DNA from 2 places in the Jeotgalibacillus malaysiensis genome. Region 2 is predicted to be linked to the other one. Evidence: riboswitches for the same ligand, from Rfam matches in the RefSeq annotation. Region 2 holds a riboswitch; the other holds the start of a gene.
What was found. Region 2 has a riboswitch for S-adenosylmethionine ahead of LG330_RS03485 (methionine biosynthesis PLP-dependent protein). Riboswitches for the same ligand answer to the same signal wherever they lie in the genome.

Region 1 (4,216 bases), 730 kb from region 2:
CTTGCCCCGCGGAATCCACGTACATAGATCTTGAAGAATCTGCGAAGTGGTTTGAATGCACGTGGCTCAAGCTCTCTTGAATACTTATCATGCAGATCAAGCTGCAGACGAAGCAGATCAAGCAGCTCCTCGCTCGTATGCTCTTTCTTCTCCGTTTCAAACGCAAAAGGATTATGGAAAATCCCGCGCCCGATCATCACGCCGTCAATTCCGTACTTCTCAGCAAGCTCAAGGCCCATCTGACGGTCCTCGATATCACCGTTGATTGTTAGAAGCGTATGTGGTGCAATCTCATCGCGCAGCTTTTTGATCTCAGGGATCAGCTCCCAGTGCGCCGGCACACTGCTCATCTCTTTTTTCGTCCGAAGGTGGATCGACAGGTTGGCGATATCCTGTTCAAGAATATGCTTCAGCCAGTCATGCCACTCATCTACATTCGTATAGCCGAGACGTGTCTTCACGCTGACAGGCAGACCGCCTGCTTTTGCCGCCTGAATAATAGCAGCCGCAGTCTCCGGATGACGGATCAGTCCTGATCCTTTTCCGTTTGCTGCAACGTTTTGTACAGGACAGCCCATATTAATATCCACGCCGCGATAGCCCATCTCAGCCATCCCGATACTCATCTGGCGGAAATATTCAGGCTTGTCACCCCAGATATGCGCAACAATCGGCTGCTCATCCTCTGTAAAAGTGAGACGACCCTTCACGCTGTCTTTTCCGCGCGGATGGCAATAGCTTTCTGAATTCGTAAACTCCGTAAAAAACACATCAGGTCTCGCTGCTTCACTGACAACATGACGAAACACGACATCTGTCACTGCTTCCATCGGTGCAAGCACAAAAAATGGGCGCGGCAACTCATGCCAGAAATTATCTTTCATATCTATCTGAACCCTTTCTATAGAGGAAACACGTTCCCAACATATTATATAAAATCATCAATGACTAGTTTCGCTTGACTTTGGTCTTTATATACTTTAATAGGATTTGGATGAAAGTGCAAGGGGAGGAGGCTGTTTTCCAACTATCTACTGAATTGATATGTAATCATTCATCAACCTTAATCATTACACGTTCTATACGCTGGTGTATAATGGTAAAAATGTTTCGTGTGATTTAGGGACGGAGGTGAGATGGTCATGAGATGACCCTTTAACCTCCGTCCCGGCAGTACACATTCATATGAAAGCAGGAAACTCCATGAGGAAGCCATTTAAACTAACCCCAGACAATTTTAAAGAGTGTCGGGAAACAATCGGCCACATTCTCTGGATGTACCATGACATGACCAGAAGCTATGGTGGGTTCGCTCATAACATTGACTATGAACCGGTTGATTTTGAACGTTTTCTTTTTACTGAAGTGGATGCTGAGACGATGTTTTTGCATGAAAAGGAAGCGGAAGTATTAAGGCAGGGTGCGCTCGTTGCTTTAGGGTGTAACGTGGTGAACCTGCTGGATGAGGCGCAGAGACATTCAGAAGTTTACAATTTTATTATCAGTGCTCTGTCCTATCCTGAAATTGCTCAGAAAACATTTGATAAAGAAGTGCTTTTAGCAATGAAATCAGCTTTAGATGAAGAACCGGATGTGGCGTGAGAGTCTTTAGATAGGGCTCAATGCTTGAGGCACGGCTGGCAGAAGTTTATGAGAAATATGTGATGGGTTTATTATCAGATGATGCTAAATGGGAGTGAGAGCGGGATGAGGAACTGGGGTAAAAAATAAAACACTTTGGAGACGGGTGGCCCGTTAACCTCCGCCCCAAAGTGCAGACGCTAACTTAGTTACTCATAAAACCCCCGAACACCTTCTCAATATAGTCCCCAAACCCAGTCTTCACCTCAAGACCCTGTTCCTGCAGCTGCTGCCAAATTGCCCGGTCTACTGAAAAGGGAGCGTTTTGCTGAAGGGTATCCCATTCTTCAACACTCAATGCTGATGCGTAACGCTTTTCCCCAAGTAAAACTGCGATTTGGTAACCATCTGTGGTATTTACAAATAGCTCATAATCCGAATCCCACTGCTTCAATTGCTTCTCCATGGTCTTTGTGACGTGCGCGAAGTACGCATCATTCGGCATAGCCTTTGAAGCGTACCCTCTCAACATTCCTGAAGCATTCATCTTCATCTCTCCTCCAAATTTTTAAATAAGAATCAAGAGAAACGAAAAAATCCCTGCTGCAATGAATGCAACAGGGACCATGGTCCGTTCGTTATCATCCAAAGCCTGCGCTTTGCTGGTGGGAGCACCTTACCTTATGGGCAGGTTGCTGTGAAGTCACTGAGCCAGTACTCTCGTTCACTCTTGATAACCTTATTTAATTGATTATATTGTACCATTTTCAGGGTGAAATGTCTTTAAGCAGTGATCACCATCACGCCGCCACAATGCGAAAGTTCGTGAAAATCGCATTTGCAAACGCCGTCCAATGCCGCCTTTAATTCATCAGCGACAAAGTAGAACTCATCTTCATCCCAATGCTTAAGATGCGCCTTACGACAATTCTCAAGCTGATCCCTTTTACCAAAAGCAATATCACCAATCAGCAGCTGACCGCCTGTTTTTAAATGAGATAACAGCTCACGGATAAACGTGACCTTTTCTTCATCATTCAGGTGGTGCAGTGTATACGTACTCACAATAAAATCGTATTTTTTCTCCTGAAGTGCAGGTGGCAGACCATTTGAGATATCCCACTCAATCAGGTTGGCCTCAGGCATCTTTTTCTTCGCAATCGAAATCATTTCAGATGAAAAGTCGATCCCGTCGATCAGATGTCCATTCTCATACAGCTTATTCGTCAACACGCCTGTCCCAAAACCGATATCAAGGACCTCAGCGTTTTCTTGGTTCATCACAGTGTTAAAAATCGTATTCAGAATTTCTTTGTAGCCGGCAAAAGGGTACAGATTACTTTCTTCACTCACCTTTACCGTCTGATCATAGCTATTTGCCCATAAATTAAATCCAGTGTTATTTAACAAGAATGCTCCTCCTATATGTTTCAATATGTCGGGCATTCAAAAAGCTGCCCGTATTAGCGTCCGTTAACCTCTGTCATATTAACGTTTTTCATATGTAACCACACCTTCCAATTATTTGTATTGATTGTACCATATGTAAAAGAACATATTCTAAGTTTCACAACATACCCCTGTCACAGCACTGCACACCTATGTTACGGTGACACTGACACAACGAAGAAAGGTGATTCAACAAACGAATGATGAAATTTCAGGCAAATTATACGACTCAGGACTATATAGATATGCAGATCAAGCGGCTTGCACTTACTGATGAGCTGAACAGCTATAAAAAAAGAGCCACGCTGATCATGCTGCTGACGGTCCTTATCCTCTCTCTTACTCTTAACTTATTCAGCTCTTTTCCAGGTGCAATTGTCGGGATTCTGCTGATTATTCTTACCGGTGTCTTCGTGCCGCCAGCGCTTGAAAAAACAACGATTAAAAGTGTCAGGAAACAGTTTGAGGGAAAAATATGGACAATGCTGTTGGCCCTGTCGAATTTGAACTAGACGCAGAAGGAGTCATTCGAAAGATGCAATACTCAACGATTGCATTTGACTGGGATGGTATCATCCGGATCGGTGAGGACCAGAGAAATTACTACCTCTTTATGTCTAGAGCACAGATCTTATTCCTTCCCAAACATCCTGACGGCTTATCAGAAACTGATCAGCTGCGATTTGAAAATCTGATTGGCCGGGTGAGGAAACGGATCAGAGAAGAGTATCGGGCTAGTAGTGAAGCGGCTAAATAACATACATGATCAAACGTCTGGAACATTGTAACCAGGCGTTTTTGTATACCATAATATAGAAAAATAAATATACATTTATACCCTATCGTGTCAGAATAATAATAAATGACTGATTGCGATATTTCAGGTGGAGGGTAACTATGAAAAAGTTGATCAACATAACAGAAACTATCTTTCTGGGGCTTTTTATCTTCACAACAATTCCAAGCCTGATCTTCAATGAAATTACGTGGCTATCATTGATTGCAATGATCTCGCTTGCTGGATGGATCACCATGTCAGGATTCAGATTGATTGAAAAAGGTCAAAAAAATGGCGGCAAAGTTATTGTTTCATTAGGTATTTTACTTTTATTTTTATCATTTTTTCAATGACGATATTGGAGTTGAATAACATTGACAACGATCTATCTGATCAGGCACGCCCACT
Region 2 (4,216 bases):
GTGATGAAGAAATTGCGCAATCTCTCTCGCAGAATCAGATGACTGCTTCAGTCTGACGCTGAGTGTTTTTAATCCGCGCAGCAGCAGCCAGCTGTCCTGAACACCCAGGATTGAGCCAAATGAATTCTGAATGAATTTCAGCTGAGCAGCAATCTCCTCATCTTTTACAGCGGCAAGCCCTGCCACGACATCACTGTGACCTGACAGAAACTTTGTTGCACTGTGCAGGACGACATCCGCACCAAGATCAAGCGGTTTCTGATAAAGCGGCGTCATGAACGTATTATCTACAAATGTCAGACACCCGTGTGCTTTTGCCACTTTTGCCACGCCTTCAATATCCGTTATGTTGAGCGTTGGATTGGATGGCGTCTCCACGTAGATTACTTTTGTGTTCGGCTGAACATTGCGCGCTGTTTCATCAAGGTCAGTCATATCAATAAATGAGTGATCGATATTAAAGCGCGTCAGTACTTCTGTAATCATCCGGTACGTTCCCCCGTAGACATCCTTTGAGACGAGTACATGATCGCCTGCAGAAAGCAGCATAAAGGCAGAAGAGATCGCAGCCATGCCTGATGCAAAAGCAAAGCCTGAGTGACCATTTTCCAGATCAGCAATTGTATCTTCAAGTGCACCGCGCGTCGGGTTTCCTGAACGGCTGTAATCATAAGGACCGAATTCATCAATCGACTGCTGATGGTAAGTCGAGGAATAGTGTAAGGGAACATTCACAGCCCCTGTCTGCTTATCGATATATGATGGCTGATGCAATAGTTTTGTATCAAAATGATGTGTCATACATGATCTCCTCCTTTTCCGGCTGCTTCAAGCGCCTGTTTCAGATCAGTAATTAAGTCGTCAGGCTGTTCAATGCCAACAGAGAAACGCAGTAACCTGCTGCAGATCCCTTTATCCTCACGCTCTGCTTCAGGAATATCCGCATGGGTCTGGGTCGCAGGATACGTAATAAAGCTTTCAACACCGCCAAGACTTTCAGCAAATGAAATCACATTAATTGATCTTAAAAATGGATCAATCCACTCCGGGCGCTCCAGTCTGAATGAAACCATCCCGCCGATTCCCGGGTAAATGACGTCTGTGACCTGCGGCTGCGTTTCAAGAAAGGCTGCCACTGCAGCAGCATTCGTCTGATGACGGTCCATCCTGAGCGCAAGTGTCTTCATTCCCCGGATTAACAGCCATGAGTCTATTGGCGAGAGAACCGCTCCGGCTCCGTTGTGAATCGCAAAAAGCTTTTCACAAATCGTATCACCTCTAGCGGCAACCAGACCTGCCAGTACGTCATTGTGACCACCGAGGTATTTTGTTGCGCTGTGAATGACAATATCTGCGCCAAGTTCAATCGGCCGCTGCAGGTATGGCGTTAAAAAGGTATTGTCCACAATCAGGTGAATATCCTTGTCATGAGCAAAATCAGCAACCTGCCTGATATCGGTTATTTTCATCAGCGGGTTTGTCGGCGTCTCCACAAAGACGGCCTTCACCCGCTCCGTACAGGCCTGCAGGAGTTCATCAGGATTGTTTGTATCAACATATACGAACTCTATGCCATAATGCTCGCTGTAATGATCAAATAAGCGGTAAGTGCCTCCATATAGGTCATCAGAGGCAAGGATTGTATCTCCCGGTTTATATAAAGACAGTACCAGCTGTACGGCTGCCATCCCTGAACTTGTAGCAAATCCCTGGTCCGCGCCTTCAAGTGCTGCAATCCCTTCTTCAAGGATGGCTCTTGTCGGATTCTTCGTTCTCGTATAATCATAGCCGGTTGATTGTCCGAGCCCCTCATGTCTGTAGGCTGTTGATAAATAAATCGGTGGATTTACGGTTCCGGTTGATTCTTCACTTCTGTTTCCAAGCTGAGCAAGGATGGTTTGGATTGATGTCATAAAAAGCAGCTCCTTCAAAATCGTTCTGTATATACAGGAAAAGACCTTCTGATAAGAGAAGGTCTTTGAATACGTTCTTCTTATCTTCAGGCAGATCGCCTGCTGGAATTAGCACCGTGCACTGCCGGTTGCTGAAGTTTCAAAGGGCCAGTCCCTCCACTTCTCTTGATAAGTTATGAAATTGTCTGAAAATAATAGTTGTTGTATAGACTACATCATATTGAGTAAATGTGCAAGATTTTTCAGAAAAGAATTTGGAAAAGTGGTATGGATTTGTTGCCGGGACGCGAGAGGGGCGATGGAGACCGATGTGGCCTGAGATTAGGAGTATACGACCCGGGATTGGACGGACGTGACCCAACAAATGATGAATGTGATTCGAAATCACTGGCTTTGAAATCAATGTGACCGGGGATTCCGGGAACCTGAACCGGGATTCTCAGTAACTGACCCGAAATTTTCCGGATATGAACTGAAAACCGCGCTGCCCTTCCACTCTTTTTTCAAGCATCTCCCACCACTACAACCTCATAAAAACCGCACGCTGGTGTCAGACAGCGTGCAGCTAAGGGAGGGGGTGTCGCTTGATTGCCTACAGTGTAAAAAGCCGGTGCGAAACGACTGTTTACAGGCATTTATAATAAGTGCGACGTTTGATTTTTCAATTGAGAATGAATCTCATTATTATTGTATACACAATTCAAATCTTTGTCCAGTGTTTAATCAATCTTTTTTTCACCATGAACATTTAGAAATTTCTCAAGGATCGGCTGAAAGCGGTTATGACTTTGTTCGACGTAGCCCGGATCCGCTCTCGGTCCTTCCATGTCGACTGTTTTATCACGTTCTTCAATCTCCTGATCATCATGATCAATCAGGTTCTGAATACCTTCCACCGTCATTTCAGGGTGAAATTGAAATGCCAGAATATGATCAGTATAAAATCCCTGTACCGGGGTAATTTCAGATTTCCCAACCGGTTTTGTTCCTTTTGGCAGATCGTAAATATCACTGTGCCAGTGGAACATCGGGATGTTAAGCTGACCCACTTCAAAGTCTTCCAGAAATGAATTGTGCCAATTCAGTTCTGCCCACCCCATTTCATACTTAGGAAGAGTTGATACTTCGGTTCCGAGAATATGTGCAATCATTTGTGAACCAAGACAGATGCCTATGATTTTTCGTTCTTCATTAATTGCTTTTTCAATATAATCAACCTCTTTTTGCATCCAGTCAGTTTCAGGGAGCTCCTGTACGCTGTTTGGACCTCCTAAAACAACCAGCACATCGTTATCCTTCAGGACAGGATAATCATCCGGTTTTTTTGCATCTATATAATGAAGCTCACAGCCCCAGGCTTTTACCCACTCTTCCAGGTAACCTGCGTTGTCGTACCAGATATGCTGCAGACAAATAAATCTCATATTACATTCCTCTTTCCCATGACCTTAGCCATTAATGATTGGATGAACTTGCTGATGCAGCAGCACCGGCTGACATGGCAGCGAGTACTGCAGCCTGCTGAGCCTGCAGGATAGATTCGATCGTTGATGCAAGACCGACATCAAGCACATTATTTTCCTTGACTTTCTTTTGCAGAACAAACCGCACAGCTGTCATAAAGCACAGGTCTTTGTGCCATTTAAAACTTTTAATACTGATCAGCTGATCATAGGTTTCTTTTACTTCACTCAGCAGTGCTGAAGGTGTGCCGGCAAGGGCCAATACGCCGACAATTGGCAAGTGATTGCCACGCAATTTGATCTTGTTTGTCTTAAGATCATCAAGCCACGTGACTGTATTTTGTACGAGCAGCTGTCTGTTATCCTGCCGCCCGTATGTAAGGATTTGTGATAAGAACTGACGGTTGTTGCCTTTAGCCAGTACAATATGCAGCTGGTCATAGTAATAAGCCATATCATCAAGCAGTTCTTCCTCTTCCCCCTCTTCTTCAGCGAGAAGCACTGAGAGCGGGTAATCTTCATGGGACGTTAAGAAGAAGTGCTGCTTTTTCATTCCGCTGTACATGCTTTTAGCACGTTTTACATGCTCGTCTATCTCTTCTTCCGTAACGGAATCAAGCGATACATATAAAGCGTAGGCTGCAATATAAGCATGCGGACTTCTTGAAAAACCTGATTCTATCAATTTTTCGTAGACAAGCATCATGTCATCAAACGAATTTTTCGGCTCATCAAAATTTGATACAAGCAGTCCAGTCAGCATCAGCCTCAGATCTGCTGACTGAATATAAGAAAATTGACTGGATTCTTTCTTAATTTTTTCATTCAAAGAGATCAGCC

Region 1: linked by a shared signal. The riboswitch ahead of LG330_RS17970 (hypothetical protein) and the one ahead of LG330_RS03485 (methionine biosynthesis PLP-dependent protein) in region 2 are both predicted to bind S-adenosylmethionine.

Annotation. Positions count from the first base shown of each region.
Region 1 covers NZ_CP085252.1:3,462,781-3,466,996, reverse strand. Annotated here, with positions in the region: gene LG330_RS17980 (tRNA dihydrouridine synthase) at 1-884, opposite strand, end outside; gene LG330_RS17975 (hypothetical protein) at 1,288-1,602, shown strand; gene LG330_RS17970 (hypothetical protein) at 1,787-2,128, opposite strand; SAM riboswitch class I at 2,217-2,321, opposite strand; gene LG330_RS17965 (class I SAM-dependent methyltransferase) at 2,365-2,991, opposite strand; gene LG330_RS17960 (hypothetical protein) at 3,231-3,542, shown strand; gene LG330_RS17955 (YcxB family protein) at 3,566-3,787, shown strand; gene LG330_RS17950 (hypothetical protein) at 3,928-4,161, shown strand; gene LG330_RS17945 (histidine phosphatase family protein) at 4,183-4,216, shown strand, end outside.
Region 2 covers NZ_CP085252.1:602,724-606,939, reverse strand. Annotated here, with positions in the region: gene metC (cystathionine beta-lyase) at 1-801, opposite strand, end outside; gene LG330_RS03485 (methionine biosynthesis PLP-dependent protein) at 798-1,913, opposite strand; SAM riboswitch class I at 1,991-2,088, opposite strand; gene LG330_RS03480 (type 1 glutamine amidotransferase) at 2,633-3,337, opposite strand; gene LG330_RS03475 (DUF4003 family protein) at 3,369-4,216, opposite strand, start outside.